Regions from separate parts of the Ensifer canadensis genome, predicted to be linked through region 2. Evidence: predicted binding sites of a transcription regulator. Region 2 holds the regulator's gene; each other region holds the start of a gene.
The links. Region 2 encodes PhoB, which activates phosphate uptake and scavenging genes when phosphate is short. Its sites were predicted from a motif close to TGTCATNNANCTGTCAT; they were not measured.
Positions count from the first base shown of each region.

Region 1: J3R84_RS17155 (DUF2794 domain-containing protein) is a predicted target of PhoB. The motif match lies at 5,833-5,849, and genes of this name have one in related genera.
Region 3: J3R84_RS12680 (DUF1045 domain-containing protein) is a predicted target of PhoB. The motif match lies at 7,127-7,143, and genes of this name have one in related genera.

Region 1 is NZ_CP083370.1:3,517,254-3,527,316, forward strand. It holds gene J3R84_RS17130 (heme ABC transporter permease) at 1-11, opposite strand, end outside; gene ccmB (heme exporter protein CcmB) at 189-848, opposite strand; gene ccmA (heme ABC exporter ATP-binding protein CcmA) at 888-1,538, opposite strand; gene acnA (aconitate hydratase AcnA) at 1,809-4,499, shown strand; gene J3R84_RS17150 (DUF1223 domain-containing protein) at 4,683-5,456, shown strand; gene J3R84_RS17155 (DUF2794 domain-containing protein) at 5,870-6,274, shown strand; gene J3R84_RS17160 (GNAT family N-acetyltransferase) at 6,342-6,899, opposite strand; gene J3R84_RS17165 (Bax inhibitor-1/YccA family protein) at 7,021-7,758, opposite strand; gene J3R84_RS17170 (ABC transporter permease) at 7,980-10,063, opposite strand, start outside.
Region 2 is NZ_CP083370.1:144,774-154,836, reverse strand. It holds gene argF (ornithine carbamoyltransferase) at 1-68, opposite strand, end outside; gene J3R84_RS00720 (aspartate aminotransferase family protein) at 198-1,397, opposite strand; gene J3R84_RS00715 (GcrA family cell cycle regulator) at 1,819-2,340, shown strand; gene phoB (phosphate regulon transcriptional regulator PhoB) at 2,509-3,192, opposite strand; gene phoU (phosphate signaling complex protein PhoU) at 3,496-4,206, opposite strand; gene pstB (phosphate ABC transporter ATP-binding protein PstB) at 4,263-5,078, opposite strand; gene pstA (phosphate ABC transporter permease PstA) at 5,092-6,414, opposite strand; gene pstC (phosphate ABC transporter permease subunit PstC) at 6,411-7,895, opposite strand; gene J3R84_RS00685 (substrate-binding domain-containing protein) at 7,991-9,025, opposite strand; gene phoR (phosphate regulon sensor histidine kinase PhoR) at 9,220-10,063, opposite strand, start outside.
Region 3 is NZ_CP083370.1:2,601,196-2,611,258, reverse strand. It holds gene J3R84_RS12720 (DNA alkylation repair protein) at 56-1,030, opposite strand; gene J3R84_RS12715 (hypothetical protein) at 1,187-1,486, opposite strand; gene J3R84_RS12710 (helix-turn-helix transcriptional regulator) at 1,583-2,257, shown strand; gene J3R84_RS12705 (host attachment protein) at 2,379-2,828, shown strand; gene J3R84_RS12700 (trimethylamine methyltransferase family protein) at 2,937-4,523, opposite strand; gene mnmC2 (tRNA (5-methylaminomethyl-2-thiouridine)(34)-methyltransferase MnmC2) at 4,659-5,378, opposite strand; gene J3R84_RS12690 (NAD(P)/FAD-dependent oxidoreductase) at 5,417-6,559, shown strand; gene J3R84_RS12685 (PRC-barrel domain-containing protein) at 6,625-7,014, opposite strand; gene J3R84_RS12680 (DUF1045 domain-containing protein) at 7,293-8,093, shown strand; gene puuE (allantoinase PuuE) at 8,172-9,101, shown strand; gene uraD (2-oxo-4-hydroxy-4-carboxy-5-ureidoimidazoline decarboxylase) at 9,101-9,604, shown strand; gene J3R84_RS12665 (ureidoglycolate lyase) at 9,701-10,063, shown strand, end outside.

The DNA of each region.
Region 1 (10,063 bases), 680 kb from region 2:
TTTTCGCTCATGATGGCTCTTTAACGCCTAAGGCCCTTTGCTGCAATTGATCCCCGTCAATCACGAGATCACGATGGTTCTTCTGTCGCATCAACCCAACGATCATAAACGTCATCGATTTTAACAGGTTAGAGCGGGAGACAGACGGAAAACCGCAAACAGTTTATCGGTTTCCCGCACCATCCGCGTCAGTCGGACGCATGGCGAAGCGCCGCGGCGGCGGCAACCGGCCCGATGACGGCAAAAAACAGGGTGATTGCCATCAATATCATCAAGGGCGGCAGAAACGGGGCCGGGTCCTCGATCGCCGCATAGACGGCGCTGACGCCGAAGATCAGCACCGGAATGGCAAGCGGCAGCACCAGGATCGACACCAGCAGACCACCGCGCGGCAGCGACACGGCAACGGCCGCACCGACGGCACCGATGAAGGTGATCGCCGGCGTTCCGACAAGCAGCGTCAGCATGGTGGCGCCGATTGCAAGCTCGTCCATGTTCATGAACAGGCCGAGCAGCGGTGCAGCGATCACCAGCGGCAGGCCGGTGGCGGCCCAGTGGGCCGCGCATTTGACGAACACGGTGGCGAGCAGCGGCGTTTCCTGCATCAGCATCAGATCGAGCGACCCGTCTTCGCGCTCCGCCTGGAACAGCCGGTCGAGACCGAGCAGCGACGCGAGCAGCGCCCCGATCCACAGGATGGCAGGCCCGATCCGCGCGAGAAGATTAAGGTCAGGGCCGACACCGAAGGGGATGACGGCGACGACCGTCATGAAGAACAAAACGCCGATCATCGCGCCGCCGCCGGCGCGGATGGAAAGCTTGAGGTCGCGGAGGAAGAGCGCGATCACCTGCACGCCCCTTTCATCTCTTTGCCCGCGATCGCCAGATTACGCGTCATGCCACATGCCTCCGCCGACGCCGGCAAAGCCGGTCATCCGCAATTCCCCAGTGCGCTCGAGCCCGAGCGGCTGATGCGTGGCCGCAACGACGATGCCGCCCTGATCCAGATGCGCGTTGACCAATCCGGCAAAAAGCCTGTCGGCACCGGCGTCGAGCGCCGCCGTCGGCTCGTCGAGGATCCAGATCGGACGGTGGGCGACAAGCAGCTTGGCCATCGCCATGCGCCTCTGCTGGCCGGCCGAAAGATAGCCGAAGGGTAGGTGCGCGATCCCAGGAAGGCCGACGGCTTCCACCGCTTCGACCAGGTCCCTGCCCGAGCCACCGGGCGAATCACCCATGAAGTTTTTCCAGAAGGAAAGATTTTCCGCGACGGTCAGCTCGCGTTTCATCGCATTTCGGTGGCCGAGATAGTGGCTGAGCTCTGACGGATGGCGCATTTCAGGAGGGCCATTCTCAAGTTTGAGACTGCCCTTTTCAGCCATGAGAAGACCGGCCAGAACACGCAGCAAAGTCGATTTTCCCGACCCGTTCGGACCCGTCACCACAAGGGCTTCGCCGGCACTAAGAGCAAAGGAAATATCGTTAAAAATCAGATCCTCGCCTCGCCTCGCACTCAGACCTTCAGCCAGCAGGCGCATGAATTTTCAGTTTCCCTTTACACTCTTTGCCGCAGGGCAAAAAAAAGTCCCGATTGGACCTTGGTTGGTCTGGCACGATTTGGAGAAATTATCTATAAGGCGGCCAACACGCCAGCGGTCGGCGTGAATTTCATCCTAGCGCCGAACATGGAATGAATTTCCACGTACGGACAGCGGAAATGGCCGCACCCGCATCCCAATTCGCGCTTCATTGCGCTCGGGCGTTCGTACGTCAGTTTTTGGCGATCAGACGGAACGGGGTATTATCCAGTGTCCAAGTCCCTAGACAGTTTCAATTGTCGCTCCACGCTCACCGTCAACGGTGTCGACTACGTCTATTACAGCCTGCCCAAGGCTGAGGCGAACGGTCTTGCCGGCGTTTCGAAGCTCCCCTACTCGATGAAGGTGCTGCTCGAAAACCTGCTGCGCAACGAAGACGGCCGCTCCGTCACCAAGAAGGACATCGAGAACGTCGCAGCCTGGCTGAACGACAAGGGCACCGCCGAAAACGAAATCGCCTACCGCCCGGCCCGCGTTCTGATGCAGGACTTCACCGGCGTTCCCGCCGTTGTCGACCTCGCTGCCATGCGCGACGCCATGGTGTCGCTTGGTGGCGATCCGGAAAAGATCAACCCGCTGGTGCCCGTCGACCTCGTCATCGACCACTCGGTTATCGTCGACGAATTCGGCACTCCGAACGCCTTTGCCCGCAACGTCGAGCTGGAATACCAGCGCAACGGCGAGCGTTACCGCTTCCTGAAGTGGGGCCAGCAGGCGTTCAAGAACTTCCGCGTCGTGCCGCCCGGCACCGGTATCTGTCACCAGGTCAATCTGGAATATCTGGGCCAGACTGTCTGGACCCGTGAAGAAGACGGCGAAATCACGGCCTACCCGGACACCTGCGTCGGCACCGACAGCCACACGACGATGATCAACGGCCTCGGCGTTCTCGGCTGGGGCGTCGGCGGCATCGAGGCTGAAGCCGCGATGCTCGGCCAGCCGGTCTCCATGCTGCTGCCCGAGGTCATCGGCTTCAAGCTCACGGGCAAGCTCAAGGAAGGCGTGACGGCGACCGACCTCGTGCTGATGGTCGTGCAGATGCTGCGCAAGAAGGGTGTTGTTTCGAAGTTCGTCGAATTCTTCGGCCCCGGCCTCGACAACATGACGCTCGCCGACCGCGCCACCATCGGCAACATGGGTCCGGAATACGGCGCCACCTGCGGCTTCTTCCCGGTCGACAGCGAAACCATCAACTACCTCACCATGTCCGGCCGCGAAGAACAGCGCATTTCGCTGGTCGAAGCCTACTCCAAGGCTCAAGGGATGTGGCGCGATGGTGACGGCTCCGAGCTGGTGTTCACCGACACGCTCGAACTCGACCTCGGCGACGTTGTTCCGGCCATGGCCGGTCCGAAGCGTCCGGAAGGCCGCATCCCGCTGGAAAGCATTGCATCCGGTTTCGCAACCGCCCTCGAAGGCGACTACAAGAAGCCGGGCCAGCTTTCGAACCGCTACGCTGTCGAAGGCACCGTCTTCGATCTCGGCCATGGCGACGTTGCCATCGCTGCGATCACGTCGTGCACCAACACGTCCAACCCGTCGGTTCTGATCGCCGCCGGCCTTCTCGCCCGCAACGCCGTTGCCAAGGGCCTGAAGTCCAAGCCGTGGGTCAAGACCTCGCTTGCACCGGGATCGCAGGTCGTCGGCGAATACCTCGCCAAGTCGGGCCTGCAGAAGGACCTCGACGCGCTTGGCTTCAACCTCGTCGGCTTCGGCTGCACCACCTGCATCGGCAACTCCGGTCCGCTGCCGGCCCCGATCTCCAAGACGATCAACGACAAGGGCCTGATTGCCGCCGGCGTTCTCTCCGGCAACCGCAACTTCGAAGGCCGTATTTCGCCGGACGTTCAGGCCAACTACCTCGCCTCGCCGCCGCTCGTCGTCGCCTATGCACTCGCCGGAACGGTTCAGAAGGACCTGACCAACGAGCCGCTCGGCGAAGATCGGGACGGCAACCCGGTCTTCCTCAAGGACATCTGGCCGACCTCCAAGGAAATCCAGGAGTTCATCTTCAAGTACGTGACCCGCGAACTCTACGCGACCAAGTACGCCGACGTGTTCAAGGGCGACGAAAACTGGCAGGCCGTTCAGGTTCCTCCGGGCCAGACCTACGCCTGGGACGATGGTTCGACCTACGTGCAGAACCCGCCCTACTTCGTTGGCATGGGCAAGTCCGGCTTGGGCATCTCCGATATCAAGGGTGCTCGCGTTCTCGGCCTGTTCGGCGACAAGATCACCACCGACCACATCTCGCCGGCCGGTTCGATCAAGGCGGCTTCGCCGGCCGGTTCGTACCTCATCGACCATGGCGTCGGCGTCGCCGACTTCAACCAGTACGGTACGCGTCGCGGCAACCATGAGGTGATGATGCGCGGCACCTTTGCCAACATCCGCATCCGCAACCACATGCTCGGCCCGAACGGCAAGGAAGGTGGCTACACCATCCACTATCCGTCGAAGGAAGAGATGTCGATCTACGATGCGGCCATGCAGTACAAGGAAGAGGGCGTTCCGCTCGTCATCTTCGCCGGCGTCGAATACGGCAATGGCTCGTCGCGCGACTGGGCTGCAAAGGGCACCAACCTGCTCGGCGTCAAGGCCGTGATCGCCCAGTCCTTCGAGCGTATCCACCGCTCGAACCTGGTCGGCATGGGCGTCATCCCGTTCGTCTTCGAACAGGGAACGACTTGGGAATCGCTGGCCTTGAAGGGCGACGAGATCGTCACGATCGACAATCTCGCCAACGTTCAGCCGCGCGAAAAGCGCGTCGCCAAGATCACCTATGGCGACGGCAGCGTGAAGGACGTTCCGCTCGTTTGCCGCATCGATACGCTCGATGAAGTCACCTACGTCAACAATGGCGGCATCCTGCAGACGGTTCTGCGCGACCTCGCCGCCTGATCGCTCTGGTTGCTTGAAACATTGAAAGGCCGGGATACCGCAAGGTGTCCCGGCCTTTTCACGTTTCCTATAGGTTGCCTGCCCATATCCTCACTCCAACGTGACTTCCCGTTGAAGCATCGGCGTCGTATGTAATGGACTTCCCCGTGAAGTAGGCCTGTCGGCCGCCAATGAAGTGACGCCATGACATTCGCAGACAGATATTTCCTTCGCCCCGTTGCAATGGCTTTCGGGCTTTTTGCTGCAGCGTCGGTTCCGGCTATGGCTGAGGATGGCAAGGTTATCAAAGGCGTCGTCGAACTCTTCACCAGCCAGGGCTGTTCCTCCTGCCCTCCAGCCGATGCCGCCTTGAAGAAGCTGGTCGATGACGGCGACGTGGTGGCGCTGTCCTATCACGTCGACTACTGGAACTATCTCGGTTGGAAAGACACGCTCGCCTCGACAGAGAACACAGACCGGCAATATGCCTATGCCCGCATGCTGGGTCGAAATGGCGTCTACACACCGCAGGCGATCCTCAACGGTCGCGACCACGTCAACGGCGCCAATCTGCAGGCGATCAAATCCCGGCTCGACGCCATGAAGACCGCCGGCAAGGGGCTTGCCGTTCCGGTTGACGCGAAGATCAACGGCGAGGAGATTTCGATCAAGGTCGGCGCGGGTGACGGCAAGGCAAATGTCGTCGTCGTCTATTTCGACCGGGCGAAGATCGTCAATGTCGAGAAAGGCGAAAACAGCGGCAAGAAGATCGCCTACTGGCACGCAGTGCGCGATATCCAGACCATTGGCATGTGGGATGGCAAGCCTGCGACCTTCACCCTGCCTGCAACCGTCCTGACGGAGCAGCGTGGCAAAAGCGGCTGCGCGGTGCTGTTGCAGTCGATGAAGGATGCTGAAACCCCGGGCGCGATCATCGGCGCGACTGCCGTGCTCGCCGGCCCGCAGGGCAAACTGTGAGCGGCTGCAGGACGCTTTAAGTCGGAATCGATTTAGGGAAAATAGGCGGCATGCCTGAACCATTACAGCGTCCTTTGCGCGTCATACTTGACGCGCGGCGCTGTAAGGGGTGGTTCGGCCCGGCAGCATCGAGGGGCTGGGGCTGAGGGTTCGAAGTTACCGGACCGAACCGGCCATGACTGCGTTCTTTGAAGGTCACGCAGCATGACGATCTGACCGGACATACGGTGGCAACGACTCTGTCCGTCAGCGCCCGCGAGTTTTGCGGTGAATTGGGGCGGCGATTTGACTGAAATGGGGCAGAGGCAAGAAATGCCATCTGCACCCAGCGGCTCCGGCCGGTTCCGGCTTGCTTTTCGGCTCGTGTCAGGCAAACTGTTATCGTTCTGTCACAACAGAAGGCCGGATTGCCGATGACCGATGAGCCGGATTTGCCGCGAGGCGAGGCGCGACATCAGCGCCAGACCACTTCTGAAGTGGTCGTCGATCTCTCGGAATACAAGAACGCCCGGAATGCTCCTCCCATCACCTTTCACCGCCGAGAACTCGACCAGATCCTGTGGGTCTACGGCCGCATGGTCGGCGAAGGCGAATGGCGCGACTACGCCATTGACCACCTGAAGGACCGCGCCGTCTTCTCCGTTTTCAAGCGCGCGGGCGAGATGCCTCTCTTCCGCATCGAAAAAAACCCGAAGCTGGCGGCCAAGCAAGGTGCCTTTAGCGTGCTCAACGTCCACGGCACGATTCTGAAGCGCGGGCACGAGCTCGGACAGGTCCTGAAGGTTTTCGACAAGGCGCTCAAGCTGGTCGAAACCTGAGACGCCACATCGGAACGATCGGAGAGTCAGGCCCACATGCCGGCTCTGGCTTCGCTGACATCTGCCCTCAGGCTTGATAAAGCGTATCCGGGTAGACGCCCTCGGGCGGATCGCTCGTCGCTCGATCGCCCAGCGCAAGCTGCATGATCGCGGTATCGAGCCACCGTCCATGCTTGAAGCCGGTCGCCTTCATCAGCCCATGATGTTCGAAACCCAATGATTGATGGACCGCGATCGATGCGGGATGGGCACCGCCGATGACCGCCACCATCTGGCGAAATCCAAGCGCCGTGCAGCGGCGAACAAGCTCGGCGAGCAGCATCCTTCCTGCCCCCTTCCCCCGTGCCGAAGGCGCCAGGTAGATCGAATCCTCGACCAGGAAGCGATAGGCCGTCCGCGTGCGGAAGGCCGAGGCATAGGCGTAGCCGATGATCATGCCCGCCGCGTCGATCGCGACGATGTAGGGATAACCATGGCCGACGATGGTGGAGAAGCGCGCTGCCATTTCCGCCTGCGACGGAGGCGCGACCTCATAGGTCGCCACGCCGTTCAGAACGGATTCGCGATAGATCTCGGCAATGGTGGGCAGATCGGAGACGGTGGCGTCGCGCAGGGTCAGGGACATGGAAGGATCTTGACGGTTGGATTTTTTCATTCAGTCACATGGATCGCACCCGTGGATCAAGCCCTTTTCCGGGCAACAAAAAAGGCGGCCGAAGCCGCCTTTTCCGTCAATCTCTTCAGGCTTAGTTGTTCCGGTTGCCCATGAACTGCAGCATGAACATGAACAGGTTGATGAAGTCGAGGTAGAGCGTCAGCGCGCCCATGATCGCCTTGCGGCCAGCAACGGTGCTGTCGTCGGCATCGTAGTACATTTCCTTGATCTTCTGCGTGTCGTAGGCGGTGAGGCCTGCGAAGATCAGCACGCCGATCACGGAGATTGCGAAGCCGAGTGCCGAAGAGCCGAGGAAGATGTTGACGATCGACGCGATGATGACGCCGAACAGACCCATGATCAGGAACGAGCCCATGCCGGACAGGTCCTTCTTCGTGGTGTAGCCGTAGAGCGACAGTGCACCAAACGAGGCGGCGGTCACGAAGAACGTCTGCACGATGCTCTGGCCGGTAAAGACCATGAAGATCGACGACAGCGAAACGCCCATCAGGGCCGCATAGACCCAGAACGTCATCTGCGCGGCAGAAACGCTCATGCTATTGATGCGGAAGCTCATGAAGAACACGAGACCCAGCGGAGCGAGCATGACGACCCATCTCAGGGGCGACGCATAGAGAAGTTGGGCGAATGCCGGATTGGAGACGGCAAGCGCGAATGTTCCGTAAGCTGCCAGGCCGGTGATCGCCAGGCCGAGGGCCATCAAGTTGTAGACCTTCAGCATGTAGGTGCGAAGGCCTTCGTCGATCACGGCACCCGCCTGAGCGCCGGCGGGCGACATTCGGGTTTGGTAGTTTCTCAGATCAGCCATTGTTTCCTCATTTAAGCCCCGGTTGAACTTACGGTGTCGGGCGGATGACCTGACCGATCGGCCATCATCCCATGCCCAGGCGCCGCTGCGGGGCTCCAGCATGCCTGTGGATAAATATGATGCCGAAAGCCCTTGCGTACAAGACCTTCAGACCCGTGATTCGGCACAGCCTGGGCGTTTATGGCCTTGTATGACAGGGATTTACGGTTAACTCCGTCCGCTCAGAGCTCCCGCAGGACCGGCGCCGCCTTCTGACCCAGCACACGCCAGGTGCCGGCAAGCCCGATGCCAACAGTCATCACCAGCGCAATGACGACCGTGGCAACCGCAACATCCGGCAGGAAACTCGACGGCAGCTTCATGATCCGGCTGACGACGTACCAGGCGGAGACGCCGCCCGCAAACAGCGCAAAGACCGCGGTTGCAAGGCCAAGGATGATGTATTCGTAGCTGAAGGCACGGATCAGCGTGGCGCGCGTGGCGCCCAGCGTCTTCAGCACCACCGCATCGTGGATGCGCGCCCGATTGCCGGCAGCAAGCGCGCCGGCCAGCACCAGGACGGAGGCGACGAGCGCGACGGCGGCGGCAGCACGGATCGCCGTTGCCAGCTGCCCGAGAAGCGCGTTCACAATGTCGAGAGCATCCTTTACCCGCACGCTGGTGATCGTCGGATAGGCGTTGGTCACGGCTTTCAGCACCGTCGCCTCCTCCTCCGGCGTCGCGCCGGGATCGATCACCGTTGCGAGCCACGCATGCGGAGCGCCGGCAAAGGTGTTGGGCGAGAATACCATCACGAAGTTGATCGACAGCGATTCCCATTCGACATTGCGGAAGTTGGCGATCTTGGCGGTGATGTTGCGGCCAAGCACGTTGACCGTCACCATGTCGCCGATCTTCAATCCGAGCTCGCGCGCCTCTTCCGCCGAAAACGACACCAGCGGCTCGCCGCTATGGTCGGGCGCCCACCAGCTGCCTTCTGCAAGCGTCGAATTCTCCGGCTTGTTCTTGGCATAGGTGATGCCGCGGTCGCCGCGCAGCACCCACTGGCCACTCGGCGGGACGTTGCGACTGTTCACGTCCTCGCCGTTGAAGGCGACGATACGGCCGCGCAGCATCGGCACTTCGATGACCTTGCCATCAGGCATCGATCCGTTGAGCAGCGCGCGGAACCCCTCGATTTCGCTTCCCTGGATATCGACGAAGAAGAAATTGGGCGCCCGCTCGGCCATGCTGCCGGTCAGTTCGCGCCGAAGATTGCCGTCGATCAACGCAAGCGTGACGAGAAGCGCAAGACCGAGGCCGAGCGACAGCACCACCGAAGGCGTGAGCGCGCCCGGTCGATGGATGTTGCCGATCGCCAGCCGTAACGACGGCGAGTTGACGCGCGGGCTACGGCGCGCAAGCCATGAGATCAGCAGCGAGACGAGACGCAGAACGATGAAGGCGAAGGCGATCGCGCCGAGGAACACGAGCGAGATGTAGCGGTCATAGGCGGTCCAGATGGCAAGTCCTGCAAGCGCGCCCAGGCAGGCGAACGCGCCGACCAGATAGGGCCATGCGGGAAAGCCCGAGGGGTCGAAGCCCTGCTGGCGAAAGAGCGCTGTCGCCGGGATGCCGCGTGCGCGGCCGAGCGGAAGGATGGCGAACGCAAGCGCCGTCAACACGCCGAACAGGGCGGCGATGCCGAGCGCACCGGGATAGAGCCTGAACTCCGTCGAAATCGGTAGCAGATCGGCAAGAAACTGTGCGGCGACGAAGGGAATGAGCGCACCGAGAACAAGCCCTATGGCGATGCCGATCAGAGCGATCAGGAGGATCTGCGACAGATAGATCATCGCCACCAGCGAGGCAGGCGCACCCAGGCACTTGAAGGTGGCTATGACGCTGCGCTTCTGGTCGAGATAGGCGCGCACGGCATTGGCGACACCAACGCCGCCGACGATCAGGGCCGTCAACCCGACAAGCGTCAGGAACTGCGAAAAACGGGTGATATTGGCGGTCAGCGACGGGGCCGCGTTGGAGCTGGTGCGGATCGACCAGCCGGCCGACGGAAAGCGCGTCTCGGCGTCGCCGCGGACCGCGTCGACCCGGGTCGGATCGCTCACCTTCACCTTGTAGCCGTATTCGACAAGACTTCCCGTCTGCACGAGACCCGATGCGTTGAGCGTTTCATCCGAAACCATCAGGCGCGGTGCGAAGCCGAATCCGTCGGAGAGCGCATCCGGCTCGCGCACGATCTTGCCTGAAATCTTGATGCGGGCATTGCCCAGCAGGATTTCATCACCGACGGAAATGCCGAGGCGAT
Region 2 (10,063 bases):
TCGATGATCGTGCGCAGATCGGCTGCCGTCATGGCCGAAAGATCGATGAAATGTCTTGTGCCTGCCATCGTAGTCAATTCCTGTCTCAGAATGGCCCGTGGAGCGCGACCGGTGTCGAAGAGCCAAAAGAACGCTCGACACCTTGGGCTCGCGCATGGACCCTTGGGAAAATCGCTGCCGATCTCCGGGTTCACAAATTAGGCTGCGGCGGTACCGCTGCTGCTTCTCACGGCTTCGGCCGCGCGCTCGATCCGCGCCAGGCCTTCGCGCGCTTCCGCGGCGGTCACCGTCAGCGGCGGCAACAGGCGCAGGACGTTTTCGCCGGCCGGAACAGCCAGCAGCTTCTCCGCGCGGATCGCCTTCAGGAGATCGGCCGAAGGGCCTTTCGCCTTGATGCCGAGCATCAGGCCGTCGCCGCGGATATCCTCGATCACATCGGGGAAACGGTCCTTCAACGACGCGAGGCCCTGGCGGAAGACCAGGGCCACGTCGCGGACATGCTCCAGGAAACCGTCGGCCAGGATGACGTCGAGCACGGCGTTGCCGACAGCCATGGCAAGCGGGTTGCCGCCATAGGTCGAACCGTGCGTACCGGCGACCATGCCGGCAGCCGCCTCTTCGGTCGCAAGGCAGGCACCGAGCGGGAAGCCGCCGCCGATGCCCTTGGCGACAGCCATGATATCCGGACGGATGCCAGCCCATTCATAGGCGAAAAGCTTGCCGGTGCGGCCGACGCCGGACTGGACCTCGTCGAGGATCAGCAGCAGACCGAACTCGTCGCAAAGCGCGCGCAGCTCCTGCATGAATTCCTTGGTGACCGGGCGGATGCCGCCCTCGCCCTGGATCGGCTCGATCAGGATCGCCGCCGTCTCGTCGGTGATCGCATCCTTGAGCGCCGTGATATCGCCGAAGGGAACCTGATAGAAACCCGGGGCCTTCGGGCCAAAGCCCTCGATGTACTTCTGCTGACCACCCGCCGCGATGGTCGCGATCGTGCGTCCGTGGAAGGCACCCTCGAAGGTGATGATGTGGAACTTCTCCGGATTGCCCTTGGCATAGTGGTAGCGACGCGCAGTCTTGATCGCGCATTCGAGCGCCTCGGCACCCGAGTTGGTGAAGAAGACACGATCGGCGAAGGTGACGGCCGTCAGCCGGCGTGCAAGGCTCTCCTGGCCGGGGACCTCATAAAGGTTGGACAGGTGCCAGACCTTCTCGGCCTGCGCCTTCAACGCCTCGACCAGATGCGGATGCGCATGGCCAAGCGAGTTGACGGCGACGCCGGCGGCGAAGTCGAGATAGCGCGAGCCGTCTTCGGCGATCAACCAGACGCCCTCTCCTCGCTCGAAACGCAACGGCGCACGCATGTAGGTGTCGTAAAGCGGCGTGGTTGCAGTCATGGCGAGCCTCTCCTTCATTGCTATCGGCATCGATCCGAGCCCCTGTTGAGCGCGGCAAAAAATTAAAAATGCCGCCTTGCGGCGGCGCAGGCACTATTCCTATTTCGCAGCGCAATGTCAACAAAACCAAGCTTTGCAGTGCGGTCGGACAGGTCTGATCCATGCGACGAAAAAATCACGCGACGGGGCTTGCAAAAATGCAACGCCCACCGAGCAAGTTGGGGAAAACCAAGAAATCGATTCGGCGCGATTCGCGGGACTCTTGCCACGGAGTCCGCCGGTCAGTAGGTTAATGTTCAATTACTAGACGCATGCGGCGGGCCTAGTCACCAAAAGTGTTATCGCGTTGCAGCTCCGGAGCCTGTCCGGAGCGTGGTGAGAGATTCTGTCATCGCCAACGCTGAGAACGGAGAGTGCAGAAATGAACTGGACTGACGAGCGGGTGGAAAAACTGAAGAAGCTTTGGTCCGAGGGCCTGAGCGCGAGCCAGATCGCGGCACAGCTCGGCGGCGTCAGCCGCAATGCGGTCATCGGCAAGGTTCACCGGCTGAGCCTGCCCGGCAGGGCCAAGGCTGGCGGAACCACCGCCGCGACCCGGCCGAAGCAGCGCCCGACTTCGGCGCCGCGCGCTCCGAACTACGCTTCGCGCGTCACGACACGGACGGTTACCCGTGCGGCCGGCGCGACCGTGCTCAAGGAAGAGGTCGAAGTCGATCTCGTCGCCGAACAGGATTTCCGCATCCAGACGGATGTGGTCGTGCCAATGTCGCGCCGCCTGGAGCTGACGCAGTTGACCGAGCGCACCTGCAAATGGCCGATCGGCGACCCGCTCAAGGAAGAATTCCACTTCTGCGGCAACGATTCCCCGGAAGCTTCGCCCTATTGCACATTCCATGCGCGGCTTGCCTATCAGCCGACCTCCGAGCGCCGTCGCGCTCGCTGAGACGACCGAAAACCACATGCAGAAAAGGGGCCGCACGGCCCCTTTTTTATTGGCTGCTGCATGTTTCCCTGGTTCGTATTCGCTTCAAGGAAACATGCCGCAATTCAAGATGCAACAGCGACCTTTGCGCGTCCATTAAGATGCGCGGCGCTGCAGTGGCCGGCTGGCTCAGCTTTCGAGCGAGTAGCCGGCACCGCGAACGGTGCGGATGACATCAGGCATGCTCGAGAAATTCAGTGCCTTGCGCAAGCGACCGACATGCACGTCGACGGTGCGCTCGTCGACATAGATATCGTGGCCCCAGACGCCATCAAGGAGTTGCGAGCGCGAGAACACCCGGCCCGGCGACGACATCAGGAATTCGAGCAGGCGGAATTCCGTCGGACCAAGGCGGACCTCGCGGGTGCGGCGATGCACGCGATGGGTCTCGCGATCGAGCTCGATGTCGCCGCAGCGAAGCAGCGTCGAGAGGACCTCGGGCTTGGCGCGCCGCAGCATCGCCTTGACACGGGCCATCAGCTCCGGGGTCGAGAACGGCTTGACGACATAATCGTCGGCGCCGGTGGCAAGGCCACGAACCCGCTCGCTCTCCTCGCCGCGCGCCGTCAGCATGATGATCGGCAGGCGCTCGGTTTCCGGACGTTGGCGCAGCCGGCGGCAAAGCTCGATGCCGGAAACGCCCGGCAGCATCCAGTCGAGGATCAGGAGATCCGGGAGGCGCTCCTGTAGGCGGATCTCCGCCTCGTCTCCGCGCAGGATCGTATCAACATCGAACCCTTCGGCTTCGAGGTTATAACGCAGCAGGACACTCAGCGCCTCTTCGTCTTCGACAACGGCGATTTTCGGCAACATCAGGCAACGTCTCCTTACCCAGAGCGTCTCGCGTTCGATCGAACGCAAAGAGATGCTCGAACATATAGAATCTGGAGCACTCCGCGCGTTTTCATAGGCACGCGCGAAAACGTATAGCTTCAGACGCAGTAGAGCAGGGCCGCAACCAGGGCTGCGACCGGAGCAGGTTCATAAGCAGGCACTCGAACGTATCCGGGTCTTAAAGCGCGTCGCGATCTCTAAGATGCGCTTGTTGTGCTTTAAGTTCTTGTTTTTGCACATGTCGTTATCGCAAAACCGCTGCGCACTTTTGCGCGACATGCGTTAGTCCTTCACGGCACCCAGCGTCGACGTATTGTCGTCCTTCGGACGCTCGCCTTCCGGCTGCGCGCCCGTCGCCATGTAGTAGATCGTCTCGGCGATATTGGTGGCGTGGTCGCCGATACGCTCGATGTTCTTGGCACAGAAGAGAAGATGCGTGCAGGGCGTGATGTTGCGCGGATCTTCCATCATGTAGGTGAGCAGCTCGCGGAACAGCGAGGTGTAGATCGCGTCGATCTCCTCGTCGCGCTCGCGGATGCTGTTGGCCTTCTCCGGCGAGCGGGAAGCGTAGACGTCGAGGACTTCCTTGAGCTGCACCAGCGCAAGCTCTGCCAGGTGTTCGAGACCGCGCGCCAGCTTGCGCGGGATGCCGGAGCCGGCAACCGCGATGACACGCTTGGCGTTGTTCTTGCCGAGGTCGCCGACGCGCTCCAGATCGGACGCGATGCGGATCGATCCCATGATCTCGCGCAGGTCGGCAGCAACGGGCTGGCGCTTGGCGATGGTGACGATTGCCTTTTCGCCGATCTGGCGTTCGGCTTCATCGAGGATGGTGTCGTCGGAGATCACCTTCTGCGCCAAGGCGAGGTCAGAATTGACAAGCGCACGAACGGATTCGCCCACCATCTGCTCGGCAAGCCCGCCCATCTCGGAGATGCGGCGCGTGAGATATTTCAGTTCTTCGTCGTAGGCGGACATTATGTGCATGGACATAGTCTTCGATCCTTGCGGGCGCGTTCAGGAAACGGGGTGAAGAGGAGCTTCGGCCATCAACCGAACCGGCCCATGATGTAGTCCTGGGTACGCTGGTCATCCGGATTGGTGAACATCTTGTCGGTGTCGTTCTCCTCGACAAGATTGCCGAGGTGGAACATGGCAGTGCGCTGCGAAACACGCGCCGCCTGCTGCATCGAGTGGGTGACGATGACGATCGTGAAGTTGGTACGCAGCTCGTGGATCAGTTCCTCGACCTTGGCCGTCGCGATCGGATCGAGCGCCGAACAGGGCTCGTCCATCAGGATCACTTCAGGGCTGACGGCAACGGCGCGCGCGATGCACAGACGCTGCTGCTGGCCGCCCGAAAGACCGGTGCCCGGCTCCTGCAGGCGATCCTTCACCTCGTTCCACAAACCAGCCTTCTGCAGGCTGGTCTCGACGACTTCGTCGAACTCAGACTTGGTGCGGGCAAGCCCGTGGATGCGCGGGCCGTAGGCGACGTTGTCGTAGATCGACTTCGGGAACGGGTTCGGCTTCTGGAACACCATGCCGACGCGGGCTCGCAGTTCCACGACGTCGATCGTCGGGTCGTAGATGTCGTCTTCATCGAGCGTGATCTTGCCGGTGACGCGGCAGTTCTCGATGGTGTCGTTCATGCGGTTCAGCGTGCGCAGGAAGGTCGACTTGCCGCAGCCCGAAGGGCCGATCAGCGCTGTCACCGTGTTCTCGCGGATATTGAGATTGACGTCGAAAAGCGCACGCTTCTCGCCGTAGTAGACCGACACATCCTTGCCGATCATCTTGTAGGGCACGGTGTTCATTTTCTGATCCAAGGCTTTTTCGACTGCTGCTTCTGACATGATGTTCATAGTAATTACCTCACTACCAACGGCGCTCAAAGCGACGTCGCAACAGAATGGCGCCAAGGTTCATGACGACGAGGAAGATGAGAAGAATGATGATCGCGCCGGATGTGCGCTCGACGAAGGCGCGTTCCGCCTCGTTGGCCCACATGTAGATCTGCACCGGCAGCGCGGTCGACGGCTCCATCGGCGAGCCGGGATAATCGACGACGAAGGCGACCATGCCGATCAACAGCAGCGGCGCGGTTTCGCCAAGTGCATGGGCGAGACCGATGATCGTGCCGGTCAGGATGCCCGGCATCGCCAGCGGCAGGACGTGGTGGAAGATGGTCTGCATCTTCGACGCACCGAGACCGAGCGCTGCCGAGCGGATCGACGGCGGGACCGCCTTCAACGCTGCACGGGTGGCGATGATGATCGTCGGCAGGGTCATCAGCGTCAGCACCAGGCCGCCGACGAGGGCGGCCGAGCGCGGCATGCCGGCGAAGTTGATGAATACGGCCAACCCCAAGAGACCGTAGACGATCGACGGAACGGCGGCGAGATTGTTGATGTTGACCTCGATGAGATCGGTCAGCCGGTTCTTCGGCGCAAACTCTTCGAGATAGATCGAGGCGGCAACGCCGATCGGCAGCGACAGCACGAGCACGATCAGCATCATGAACAGCGAACCGAGGGCGGCAACGCCGACGCCTGCCGCTTCCGGACGGCTCGAGGCACCGAAGGTGAAGATGCCGGTGTTGAAGCTCTTCTTCAGGACGCCGGCGCTTGCAAGCTCGTTCATCCAGGTGACCTGCTGGTCCTTGACCTTGCGCTTGCTCTCATCGACCTTCAGGTCGATCTGCCCCTTGAAGGCGGAGTCGACATTGGCTTCGGCGAGCAGTGTCACCGGTATGGTCTTGCCGATAACCGACGGGTCGGCGACGACGATGTCGCGCAACAGCGTGCGGGAGCTTGCAGACACCATGTCGGTGGCCCGCTTGACCAGCGGACGATTGCTCGGATCGATGCCGAGCTGCTTGATCAGCGCATCGCGGACCAGCAGCGGATAGTTGGCCGCCACCAGCACCTTGCCGTCGGTCGCGCGCTCACCCTTGGGATCGATGACCTTTTCGGTGAATTCGATCGGCAGCGTGATCGTCGTCTGCTGGAACGCGGTGTAGCCGTTGGAGATCACCGTCCACAGCAGCAGAGCGAGGAAGAACAGGCCAAGACTGATGGCGCTGATGCCATAGGCACGGAACCGACGCTCGGCCGCGTAGCGACGCTTGATGCCGATATCACGCTTGGCGGATGCGGGGCGGACGGAGATCCGGACGGCCGGGGAAGCGATGTCGGTCATTCGTACTGTTCCCGATATTTGCGCACGATGTAGAGCGCGTAAATGTTGAGGCCGAGCGTGATAACGAAGAGCGTGATGCCGAGTGCGAAGGCAACCAGCGTCTGCGGCGAGGTGAACTCAAGGTCACCCGTCAGCTGGTTGACGATCTTCACCGTCACCGTGGTCATCGGCTCGAAAGGATTGATTTGCATGCGGGCCGCGACACCGGCGGCAAGCACCACGATCATCGTCTCGCCGACGGCACGCGAGGCGGTCAAAAGCAGAGCGCCGACAATGCCCGGAAGTGCTGCGGGAAGGATGACCTTCTTGACTGTCTCGGAGCGGGTGGCACCAAGGCCGAGCGAACCGTCGCGCAGGGCCCGCGGTACCTGGGTAATGATGTCATCGGAAAGCGAGGACACGAACGGGATCAGCATGATGCCCATGACGATGCCGGCGGTCACGACGCTCTGTGCCTGGATGAAGTTCTGATAATTGCCGGTGACGAGACCGTTCAGTTGGGCAGAGATATCGCGCAGGAATGGGCCGACGGTCACAAGTGCGAAGAAACCGTAGACGATGGTCGGGATGCCGGCGAGCACTTCGAGCAGGGGCTTTGCCGTCGAACGCAGTCGTGGGCTGGCATATTCCGCCATGTAGATGGCGGCAAACAGGCCGATCGGCACCGCAAACAGCATGGCGACGAAGGCGATGTAGAGCGTACCGGCGAGAAGCGGGATCAGGCCGAACTGGCCGGAGGAGCCACCGCTTCCGGCGGCAGCAAACCGGGGGTCCCAGACCGTGCCGAAGAAGAACTCGAAGGGTGAAACCATCGTGAAGAAGCGGCCGGCTTCCGACAGCATAGAGGCGATGATGCCGACCGTCGTCAGGATGGCGATCGAGGACGCTACGATCAGCGCGCCGAGCATGACGCGCTCGACCTGGTTGCGGGCGCGGAAGCGGGTGGCGATGTTGCGGATGGCATAAAAGCCGCCGGCAATCGCGATCAGCAGGACGACGGCGCTCATCAGCCAGCGATTGGTGGCGCTCATCGCGTTGAAATGCTGGGCGGCGGTGATCATGTAGGGTTCGCCCTCGCCGGCAAGAGCCACGCCCTTGGCCGCAAGCGTCGAGCGAAGATTGGCCGAACCGCTTTCAAGCGCCGAAACTTCTTCGGCCGTCAACCGCTTCAGGCCGCCGGCGACCGACTTGACCTGGCCAAGCGCCAGCTCGACCGTGGCGCCGCCCTGCGTCTGCACCGTCTCGGGCAAGGTCGCCCGGGTGCTGGAGTCGATATACATGGGCGCGGCGACGAGCCAGGCGCCGAGTACGAGCGCCGCTGGAAGGATCGCCCAGATGGCGACATAGCTGCCGTGATAGCCGGGTAAGGAATGCAGATTGGAGAGCTTGCCGCCAGCCTGTGCGAAGGAGCGCGCACGACCCCCAAAATAAGAAATAAAACCAATTACAACAATGAGCAAAAGAAGAAATGAAGTACTCATCGGCACGTCTCCGCGGCGTGACGCTCAATGCGCTGCCGGCAGTTCGGATGGAGGCATGCCCCGGCGCGAGACCATCGCGCCGGGGCTTGTCAGTATCAGAGCATGTTGCCGGCTGCGAAAGCCTTGCGAACTTCTTCGCGCTCGGCGTCCGGAGCAGCGACGAGGCCGTATTCTGCAAGCGGGCTTTCCGGGCCGATCATCTGATCGTCGAGGAAGAACTCAACATATTCCTTGAGGCCCGCGATAACGCCGAGATGTGCCTTCTTGACGTAGAAGTACAGCGGGCGGGAAACCGGGTATTCGCCGGAAGCGATCGTTTCGGTCGACGGAACGATGCCGTTGACGGTGGCGACCTTCAGCTTGTCGGCGTTGTTTTCGTAGAAGGACAGGCCGAATACGCCGATGCCGTTCTTGTTGGCAGCGATACGGGCCAGCGTTTCGGTGTAGTCGCCGTCGATGTCGACAGCCATGCCGTCCTTGCGGACTGCGACGCACTTGCTGTGCTGCTGCTTCTCATCGGCAACGGCGGCCTTGATGACGTCAATGGCGCCAGCTTCCTTGCAACCTGCGGCCAGGATCTTCTCTTCGAAGACTTCGCGCGTGCCGTGCTTTTCGCCCGGGATGAAGGCGGCGATGTCGGCGTCCGGCAGAGCGGAGTTGACTTCAGACCACTTCTTGTAAGGGTTGGCAACGAGCTTGCCGTCGACGACGATTTCGGCAGCCAGACCCTTGTAGAGATCAACGGGCTTCAGGGCGAGGTCGGCGTTGCCGGCGTCGGTTGCGAAGACGATGCCGTCATAACCGATCTGGATTTCCTGGATCTCGGTGACGCCGGCGGCCTTGCAGGCCTCGACTTCGCTGTCCTTGATCTTGCGGGAGGAGTTGGCGATGTCGATGGTATCAGGGCCAACGCCCTTGCAGAATTCCTTCAGGCCGGCCGAGGAGCCGCCGGATTCGACAACCGGGGTCTTGAAGTCCGGGAACGTTTCGCCGAACGTCTCGGCGACGATCTTTGCGTAGGGAAGAACGGTCGAGGAGCCGGCGACCTGAACCTGATCGCGCGCGGCAGCCACGCCGGCGAATGCGGCGGATGCGACAAGCGCCGCTACGGTGAGTTTAAGAGCTTTCATAAAAGTTCTCCCGGAATGGGCTGGTGTTGAGTGCGCCAAGCGTTGCAGCGCTCTTCGCCGTTTGATCGGCTGCCCCTAACTAGCCGCCGATAGCCACACCTTTTATGTCAGTTTCGCGAAACATTTATGACAGCTCATGTCATTGAAAATAATAATGAAAAATGAACACAGCGGCATTATCCCGCGCCAATATGTCAAAAGCGCACGGTAAACACCGTGCCCTTGCCCAACTCCGAGTGGATCAGGAGCCGCGCGCGGTGGCGGGTCAGGATGTGCTTGACGATCGCAAGGCCGAGACCGGTGCCCTTTTTCGAGCGGCTGGCCTCCACATTGACGCGATAGAACCGCTCGGTGATGCGCGGCACATGCTCGGCCGGAATGCCGGGGCCGTAGTCTCTGACCACGACCTCCGCCTGCCCGCCGTCGTCGCCGGAAAGCTCGACATCGACCCTCTTGCCTTCCTGGCCGTATTTGCAGGCATTCTCGATCAGGTTCTCGAAAACCTCGATCAGTTCGTCGCGATCCCCCTGAACGACCACAGGCGTCTCGGGCATTGTCAGCGTGATCGTCACGTCAAGATCGCCCGCAAGCGGAGCAAGACTGTCGCGGACATGGCCGAGCAGCGGCCGCAGATCGATCGTATCGTCTGGCGCGATGTGCGATTTCAGCTCCAGCCGCGACAGCGACAGGAGGTCGTCGACGAGGCGGCTCATGCGCGTCGCCTGCTCGTGCATGATGCCGAAGAACTTCTCCTGCGCCTTCGCGTCGTTGCGCGCCGGGCCTTGCATGGTTTCGATGAAGCCGCGCAGCGACGCCAGCGGCGTGCGCAACTCGTGGCTGGCGTTGGCGACGAAGTCAGAGCGCATGCGATCGATGCGGCGGGCCTGCGAAATATCGCGGTAGGTCAAGAGAAAGATCCGGCGCCATGGGCCATCGCCACCGATTTCGGCTGGCGCCACCCGGACCACATAGACGGCATCGGACGGCAGCCGCTCGGTGTGCTCGATCTGGTTGATCTTGCCGGTCGCGATCGTCTCG
Region 3 (10,063 bases), 1.6 Mb from region 2:
TTTTGGCCCCAAAAGTCAAGGTCCATCTTTTCGCAGGTGCGAAATGAGGTGGGGGCTATTCGGCGACCGACAGCTCGAAATCGGCGTCGGCAGCCTCCTGGCCGTTGACGAGGATCACCACGCGATGGGTGCCGGAATAGTAACGACGGGTTGTGATTGGCCGAATCGCGTGACGCTTTTCGATCCTGATCGTCGCGCCCGGCTCCAGCGTCGCCGATGTCCACTTGAACACCTTGGGCGAGGTCGTGCCATTCGCTTTGCGGTGGTGTACGGCGTAGTCGATCATGATCTTCTGGGTGGTCTTCGCGGTGTGCCTGACCGAAAGCTTGAAGACGAGGCTTTCGCCGAGCGCGATGTCCGACCGGTCGAGCGAGAAGGCTGCGTCTATGCCGGCGGGTGCGGCAAAGCCGAAGTTCGAAAGAGCTGCCTCATGTCCCTGTTTCAGAAGCGTTCGCGAGGCATGGCGCAGCAATTGCTGCCGCTCCGGCGAGGCACCCACCATGTGTTCGGCCACGAAACCGGCCACCAGATCCGGGTGATCCTTGGCAATGTCGTTGAGGCTGTTGGCAACCGAGCGGCGCACATAGTCCTCGGGGTCGTCGAGGAGGGCCGTCAGGATCGGCAGGATCGGCAGGATCGGCTGGGGATCGCGGATGAGCTTCGGCAGCCGCATTGCCCAGGGCAGGCGCGGGCGGGTGCCTTCGCTCGCCAGACGCCTGACATGGTGATTGGCGTCCGTTACCCATGAGCCGATGATCGTGAGCGCCCGCTCCTGGTCCGTGTCGATGAACACGCGGATACCGAACTCGGAGGTGAAGTGCGGCGTCAAAGCGCGCAGCAGCCACAGCGATAGCTCGAAATCGCCAAGCCCGCGTGCGGCGACATATTGGCTGACGGGCAACAGGGTCCAGCCGCTGAGGCCGGGCCTCTCGTCGGTGTGCAGACAATCGCCAAGCTTTGCCGCGGCTTGCGGGAAGGACTGCGGTAGGGTTTCGATGAGCGCATCGCGGATCTGCAGCGATCGTTGCATCAGTTCCAGTGCCTCGAGATTGTCGCTGGCAAGCGCCTCGAACCTTTTGCGGTCGAATGTCGGGCAGCCGCGCTCAGGCGGTCTGCGATGGCGGTGACGACGCCCGGATGCAACAGGTTTTTCAGTGGCTCCGCCATCTCTCGGTACTCTCCCGGCTCAGATCTGCTGTTCGACAGCAAAATGCTGCATCAGCATTACCGCGCTGATTGCCGCCATGTAAGGGGCGAAATCCGGGTCGCGACGCACGCGTTCGCCTGCCGATCTGGCATCATCGAGCGTTTCCCACTCGACCAGATCCGCGAGCATGTCGGGCTTTTCGCACGAGCCGACGGCGCGCCAGGAAATGAAGCCCGGATAGTTTGAAACGGCCTGCATCGCCCGATGGCGCGCGGCTGCGGCCGCGGGCTTGTCCACAACGATGCAGACGGCGAGTTCGAGGATGCTCTTGGTGGTCATGTCATGCTCCATGTTGATTGCCGCTTGACTAAAGCACAGTGCAACTGACAGCCTTATGGCCATAGCCTTACATCGACATGCGATGGGAATACGCGAATGAGACCTGCCGACCGGCTGTTTCGAATCATCCAGCTCATGCGGGCGACCGGCCGGGCGATGACGGCGCAGGAAATCGCCGACAAGATGGAGGTGGCGCGGCGGACCATCTACCGCGACATGGAACACCTGATGGCTTCGGGTGCGCCGATCGACGGCGAGCGCGGTGTCGGATACCTCCTGCGCGAGAGCTTTGACGCGCCGCCGCTCGCTTTCACCTTCGAGCAGCTCGAAGCGCTGGCCTTCGGCGCGCGGGCCGTGCAGATGCTTGGCGACCACCGGCTGGCGCAGGCCGCGCGCGAGGCCATGGAAAAGATCGAACACGGACTTCCGCCCGAGCACGTGGCGCGGCTGCGCAGCGCCCCGATCCGCGCCTTCCGTTCGGCGCTGCAGCCGAAGCCGCCGCCGATGCTGGGTGACCTGCGCCGGGCGATCGCCGAGGAGCGCAAGGTGCGCATGGCCTATGAAAGCCTCGCCGATCAGAGCTCGGAGCGCACCGTCTGGCCGCTCGGCCTCAGCGTCTTCGGCCATCACTGGCTGCTGACCACCTGGTGCGAGCTGCGCCAGGACTTTCGCGACTTCCGGGTGGATCGCATCCGGGAGATGAAACTCGAGCGCGATCATTTCCAGTCGTCACCAGAGCGCAGCTTCGACGCCTATCTCTCGCGCATGTAGGATGACACCGTAAAAGTGCGCGCGATCGAGGAAAAGATGGAACCGGATCGGGCTTCATCCGTTTCTATTAAGGGCTTATTCTGGCCTGCCCACGAGCAACATCATTGCATGGGAGACAATCGTGCAGAACCGGACTTGGATACTGGCCGCGGATGGCAATACGGCGCGCTTCGTCAAGGGCGTCAACCTGCGGAAGGACGAACGTCAGCACCCGGAAGAAGAGGTTATTCACACCGACCCGAAACGCGCCCAGGATATCATGGCCGACAAGCCGGGACGCAGCCATTCGTCCGTCGGTCATGGCCGGTCGGCGATGGAATACAGCAGTGATCCGGTACGCGAGGAAAAGCATCGCTTTGCCGTCGATGTGGCCAGCAGGCTCGAAGGCTATCTGAACGACAACGCCTTCGACAGCCTGGTGATCTGCGCGGCGCCAAGGACGCTCGGAGATTTGCGCAAGCTGCTTTCTGCCAATGTAAGGCAGAAGACGGTGGCCGAAATCGACCGCAACTGCGTCACTGTGCCGATCGAGCAACTGATCGCCACCGCCCGCTCGGCCGTTTATCCCTGAAGCTTTTGCAGGGAAAGTGCTTAGCGGTTTCCCGTCTGGGCATGCGTAAGGCAGAGGGCGGAAATGCTCTCATACGCATGCCGCATCTTGATGTAACAAGGCGTCCCGTCAGAAATCCGTCGGGACGCCGCCTTCCTCCTTGCGTTTTGCAACGAAGGCGTCGAGTTCGTCTTCGATCACCGGGTCCAGCGGCGGCCGTTCGTATTCGTTGAGCTTCTGCTTGAAGACACGGTTGGCGTGGTCATAGGTCGTCGGCCGGCCCGCCTCCGTCCAGGTTTCGAAGTTGCGCCAGTCGGAAAGGATCGGCGAATAGAACGCTGTCTCATAGCGTTGCAACGTGTGCAGCGTGCCGAAGTAGTGCCCGCCGGGGCCGACGTCGCGCACCGCGTCGAGCCCGAGTGCATCCTCGCTGACATCGAGCGGCGTCAGGAATTCCGCCACCATCTGCAGCATGTCGACGTCGAGGATGAATTTTTCGAACGAGGCGGTCAGTCCGCCCTCGGTCCAGCCGGCCGCATGCATGACGAAGTTGCCGCCGCCTTGCGTCAGTGCCCAGAGCGATAGCGCGGACTCGTAGGCTGCCTGCGCATCGAGCGTATTGGCGGCGTTGGTGTTGGACGTGCGGTAGGGAATGTTGTAGCGGCGGGCGAGCTGGCCGCCGGCAATGACCGCCTTCATGTATTCCGGCGTGCCGAAGGCGGGTGCGCCCGTCTTCATGTCGACATTCGAGGTAAAGCCGCCATACATGACCGGCGCGCCGCGCCGGACCATCTGGGTGAAGGCGATGCCGCACAGCGCCTCGGCATTCTGCTGCACCAGGGCACCGGCGATCGTGACCGGCGCCATGGCGCCTGCGAGCGTAAATGGCGTGACCACCACCACCTGATTGCGCGACGACATTTCGATGATGCCCTGCAGCATCGGCCCGTCGAGGCGCAGCGGCGAGGAGGTGTTGATGATGGTGAACAGCGACGGTTCGCGCTCCATCTGCTCCATGGATATGCCGCGACCGATGCGGGCGATCTCGATGCCGTCGGTGTTCCGCTCGCGGCCGAGCGAATAGACGTGGAAGACCTTGTCGGTGAGCTTCACCATGTCGGAGAGGCAGTCGAGATGACGCACGGATGCGTGCAGGTCGACCGGCTCGACGGGATAGCCGCCGGTGGTGTGGATGATGTCGTAGGACTGGGCGAGCTTCACCAGCTTGCGGAAATCCTCCTGATTGCCGGTGCGCCTGCCGCCTTCGCGGTCGGCCACGAAGGGGGCGCTGGCGATCTGGGCGAAGACCAGATTGTTGCCGCCGATCGCGACGTTGCGGGCCGGATTGCGCGCATGCATGGTGAAGGAGGAGGGAACCGAAGCGATCATCTCCATGATCAGCCCGCGATCGAAGCGCACGCGGTCGGTGCCGGGGGTGATATCGGCGCCCGCTGCCTTCATGCGCTGGCGCGCCTCGGGCAGGATGACATCCATGCCGATCTCTTCCAGGATCGTCAGCGACGCCTGATGGATCGCCTCGAGCGCGTCTTCTGACAGTACCGAGGATTTGCTCTGGGTGTTGACGAGATTGAGATATTTACCGCCTGAGGATTTTCGTGTGCGCTCGCCACTGCGGCCGCCGGGCCGGCGTCGCCGCTCGAGCGGGGCTGAGGAAGTTTCACCTGTGGCAGCATCCGGAAACTGATCGTCGTTCATGAAAAACCCACCGCGTTGCCGATGGATTTCTGTCGCAGATTTTTCGCGGTCATGCCCCTGCCATTTGCGACAGTTCAGTTCTCTGGTGGAGTAAAGGCCGTCAAAATGCCCGCGGACGCCGACTGCTCGCCTCGCTCAGCGCTTGTCTCCGCGCAGCATCTCGCGCTTCCCGGCGAAGCCCTTGCGCTTCTCGACGGCAAAGCCGGCCGCCTGCAGATTGCGGCGAACGAAGCCGGCGGCGGCATAGGTGGAGAAGCTGCCGCCGGCCGCGGTCTTGTCGAACACCAGCCGCATCAGCTCCTCCGACCACATGTCGGGATTGCGGGACGGTGCAAAACCATCGAGGAACCAGGCATCGAAGCGCTCCTTCGCTTGGGCGAGCCCCTCCAGTGCTGTGCCGCAAACGACGGTCAGGCGAACGCCATCGCCAAGATCGATCTCGATCCTGCCGTCGTTGGTTGCCGGCCAGCGATCGGTGAGGGCCAGCCGTTCGGCGTCGATCTCCGGCCAATGGGACAAGGCGCGGGAGATTTCCTCCGCCTGCATGGGAAAGCGCTCGAAACTGACGAAATGCAGCGTGCCGTCCGTGGTCGCCGTAGCTTTCCATTGCCGCCAGGTTTCACAGAAATTGAGGCCGGTGCCGAAGCCCAGTTCGCCGATGGTGAATGCCCCGCCGGAGGCCCAGCGTTCGGGCAGGCCGTTGCCGGCGAGGAACACATGTCCGCATTCGAGCCGACCGTCGGTGCGGCAATAAAAATGATCGCCAAACTCCCTGGAATAGGGCATATCGCCCTCGTGCCAATCGAGGCTTTGATGGGCCGGGGGCTGGTTCGGTTCTGCGGCGGATCCTGTCATGCGATGGCGATAATCCCGCCACCGGAGAAGGTCAATCGATGAGCGAACTTTTGATCGTCGGCGGCGGCATCATGGGGCTCTGGGCAGCCCTTACGGCAGCACGGACCGGCATGGACGTGCAACTGGTCGACGAGCATCGCATCGGGGCCGGCGCCAGTGGCGGCATACTCGGCGCGCTGATGCCGCACATGCCGGACAAATGGAACGCCAAGAAACAATTCCAGTTCGACGCCCTGGTGTCGCTCGAAAGCGAGATCGAAACGCTCGAGGCCGAAACCGGACTTTCGGCAGGTTACCGCCGCAGCGGGCGGATCATGCCGCTTGCGAAGCCGCATCTGCGCGAGATCGCTCTTCGCCACGAGCAGGATGCGACGCGCAACTGGCGGGCAGGCGACCGCCAGTTCTTCTGGCACGTGCGCGACGAGCTGCCGTCCGGATGGCTCAGTGCCGAGGCGGCGGCTTGCGGATTGGTGTTCGATACGCTTGGCGGTCGGCTTTCTCCACGCCAGATGCTGGCGGTTCTGCGTGCGGCACTGGCGCAATCGCCGAACGTGCGGATCGTCGAGGGGACGGGCGTTCGAGCAATCCATCCGGGCCAGGGCCGCGCCGAACTCGATGACGCCACGGAAATCGCCTTCGGCCATTGCATAGTTGCTGCCGGCGTCGACAGCTTTCCGCTCGTCGATGCGCTGTCGGGACCTCTCCGTGGACCGAGCGGCACGGGGGTCAAGGGCCAGGCGGCGCTGCTTCTGGCCGATGTCGATCCGCAATTGCCCGTCATCTTCACCGACGGCGTCTATATCGTCGCCCATGACGACGGGCATATCGCGGTCGGCAGCACCAGCGAGAACAAATATGCCGATCCGCAGTCGACGGATGAACTGCTGAATGAGCTGCTGGTGCGCGCCGAGGCGCTGGTCCCGTCCTTGCGCGGGGCGGAGGTGGTCGAGCGCTGGGCCGGCATCCGGCCGAAATCGACCGGCCGGGAGCCGATCGCCGGGCGCCATCCGGATCACGAAAACCTGTCGGTCCTGACAGGCGGCTTCAAGGTGAGCTTCGGCATCGCCCACCGCCTCGCGCGCTTCGTCGTCGACGAGATCACCGGCCAGCCGTTGATCGACATTCCGGGATCCTTCTTGTGCCAGAATCACATAGCGGCACTTCGCGAGAAACATCTTTAAGCTGGCGGCATAAGAACGGCCCCGCCATCGGCGGAGCCATGTCGGGACGATCGTAAACCCGATCCTTACATCCAGTAAGGCGGCACGCCGTAATAGTCATAGACCCGGCGTCCGTTCTCGCTGTTCCAGTCGTATTCCTCGTTGCCGTGATATTTCGGCGCCCGCTCGACCTGTTCGCGAGTCACATCAGTCCGATAGCCGCCGAGGTTCTCATCATAGGTCAGCTTGGCCCAAGGCAGTGGATAGTGATCTTCCCCGATGCCGAGAAAACCGCCGAACCCGAGCACGGCATAGGCCACGCGACCGCTGCGCTTTTCCAGGATAACGCGCTCGATCGAGCCGATGTGCTTGTTGTCGGCGCCATAAACCTTCGTGCCTTCAACCTTGTCGCTGGCGATCAGGTCATGGGTTTCCTTGATCCCGGCGTCCTGAAGGTTCGCATTGTGATAGGTCACGCTTCTTCTCCATCGTTGTTTGCTACCTCAGGGGAACGGCTGGTCGGTGGGATGGTTCCGAAAAAGCTGCGGGCGCGATCCGGACGGTAATCGCGTGGTATTGCCCCTTCCACTTCGTCAAGCTGTCACGCAAATCACCTAAGACGCGGGCAATAGAGCGTCGCGTCTTCCCGGGGAGGGTATTGTTGAAGCTCTAAGATTTTGAACCTGCGCACCCTGGCGACGATCGAGATCGATTGTCGCGGGTCTGTGCCAGAACGGATTTCCGGAGCATGCGCATGCGTTACGCCATTTGTTTCACGCCGCCGATGGCCGACCCGCTTTCAACGGTTGCCGCCAGTTGGCTCGGCCGCAATGTCTATTCCGGCGAGCCCACCGAGTTACCATCGATCTCCGGATTGACCGCATCCGAGATCGCCTTCCATACGGCTGTCCCGCGTCGCTTCGGCTTTCAGGCGGTGGTGATGTCGCCCTTCCGGCTTCACCCCGATATGGACGAGGCGCAGCTACTCAAGGCGCTGATGCATTTTGCCGGCGCCCAGACGCCGTTCGAGATCGAGCGCCTGGAAGTGGCCCGGCTCGGCCACTGCTGGGGACTGATGCCGCAGATCCCGAGCACGGCGATGCATCTGCTGGCCGCCAGCATCATCCAGGAATTCGACGCGTTCCGCGCGCCGCTCAGCGAAGACGACATCGAGCGCTCCGACCCCGACAGGCTGACGGCGCCGCAATTTTCCAACCTGCATCGCTGGGGCGATCCTCATGTGATGGATGAATATCGCTTTCACATGATGCTGACCGGGCCGCTCAATCTGGACGCGATGCGCAGCATCGAGGCACCGCTTCGCGACCTGTTCGAACCATGCCTGGCGCCGCCGCTGACGATCGGCAGCCTGGCGCTGTTCGTGGAGCAGGAATCGGGCGCGCCGATGCGCGTCCACTCGCAACACCCGCTCGGCAAGATTTCGGCGGCCAAGCGGGCCGAACGGATCAAGCGGCCGGCAGCCGAGGCGACGCTTGCGCCAGGCCCTATCCCGCCACTGTCGCGGATGGTCGCCTCGCTGATGGCCGGCCGCTAACCGTCTGCACCGACGTCATTTTGTCTCGACAATCCGGTCGGCGGTGATACCGTTCCGGAAAATTCGAAGGGTGATTTGATGTCTGAGACTTCCTATCCGCGTGACCTCGTCGGCTATGGCCGCAACCCGCCCAAGGCAAACTGGCCGGGCGATGCGCGTATCGCCGTGCAGTTCGTGCTCAACTATGAAGAGGGCGGCGAAAGCTGCATCCTCGATGGCGACCTGGCCTCCGAGAGCCTGCTCTCGGAGATCGTTGGTGCACAGCCTTGGCAGGGCCAGCGCAACCTCAACATGGAATCGATTTATGAGTACGGTTCGCGCTCCGGTTTCTGGCGGCTCTGGCGCATGTTCACCAGCCGCGACGTGCCGTTGACGGTCTACGGCGTGACGTTGGCGATGGCTCGCAATCCCGAAGCGGTCGCCGCCATGAAGGAAGCGGGCTGGGAGATCGCCAGCCACGGCCTGCGCTGGCTCGAATACAAGGATTTCCCCGAAGAGGTGGAGCGCGAGCATATCCGCGAAGTCGTTCGGCTGCATACCGAACTGACCGGCGAGCGCCCGCTTGGCCTTTACCAGGGCAAGCCTTCAAGCAACACGCTGAAGCTCGTTCTCGAAGAGGGCGGGTTCCTCTATTCCTCCGATTCCTATGCGGATGAGTTGCCCTATTGGGTGGCGGGGCTGACGGCCGACAAGCCGCATCTGATCATCCCCTACACACTCGACGCCAACGACATGCGCTTTGCGACGAACCAGGGTTTCAACTCCGGCGACCAGTTCTTCACCTATCTCAAAGACACGTTCGACGTGCTCTATGAGGAGGGCAAGGAAGGCAACGCCAAGATGATGAACATCGGCCTGCACTGCCGCCTCGTTGGGCGTCCAGGCCGCGCCGCGGCGCTGGCGCGGTTCATCGACTATGTCATGTCGCACGACAAGGTCTGGGTGCCGCGGCGCATCGACATCGCCCGTCACTGGTATGAACACCACAAGCCGGAAGGGGCTCTCTGATGTCCGATCGCGACGCCTTCGTCAGCCGCTTCGGCGGCGTGTTCGAGCATTCTCCATGGGTTGCCGAACGGGCCTACGACCGGGCGGCCGCAACGGGACTTTCGGCCGGCAACGTGCACTCGGCACTTTGCCAGGCCTTTCGCGCCGGTCTGCCGCGCGAAAGGCTGGCGGTGCTGCGCGCCCACCCGGATCTTGCCGGCAAGCTGGCGATCGCCGGCAAGCTGACGGCGGACTCGACGGCGGAGCAGGCGTCGGCCGGCCTCGACCGCCTTTCGGCCGACGAGCATGCCCGGTTCACGGCGCTGAACGAGGCCTATACGCAGAAATTCGGCTTTCCCTTCATCATCGCGGTCAAGGGCCTGACGAAGAACGACATTCTCGCCTCGTTCGAAAGGCGCATTGACAATTCGACCGAAGAGGAATTTGAAACCGCCTGTGCGCAGGTGGAGAAGATCGCCCGCCTGCGGCTGCAATCCATGCTTCCAGGAGACGAAAATGCCTGACATACCCGTTCGCTATCTGCGCTCATCTTTACCGAGGGCAGTCGAACCGGACCATGCCGACGCCGCCGGCAATGAGCACCGCGGGGCGATGGCCTGATGTCGCGTATTCTTTCGATCGAACCCCTGACGCAGGATGCTTTCGCGCCGTTCGGCACGGTCATCGAGGCTGATCCGGCTTCGATGCGGTACATCAATGGCGGGACCACCGAACGCTTCCATGGCCTGGCGCGTGCCGATGTTGTCGGCGAGGGTGCCGATGTCATCATCAATATCTTTCGCGGCCAGCCGCGCGCCTTTCCTTACGCGGTGGCGATGATGGAGCGACACCCCTTCGGCAGCCAGAGCTTTTCGCCGCTCGAGGACCGGCCCTGGCTCGTCGTCGTTGCCGAAGACGAGGGGGGCCGACCGGGAATGCCGCGGGTGTTCCGGGCGAACGGGCGGCAGGGCGTCAACTACGGG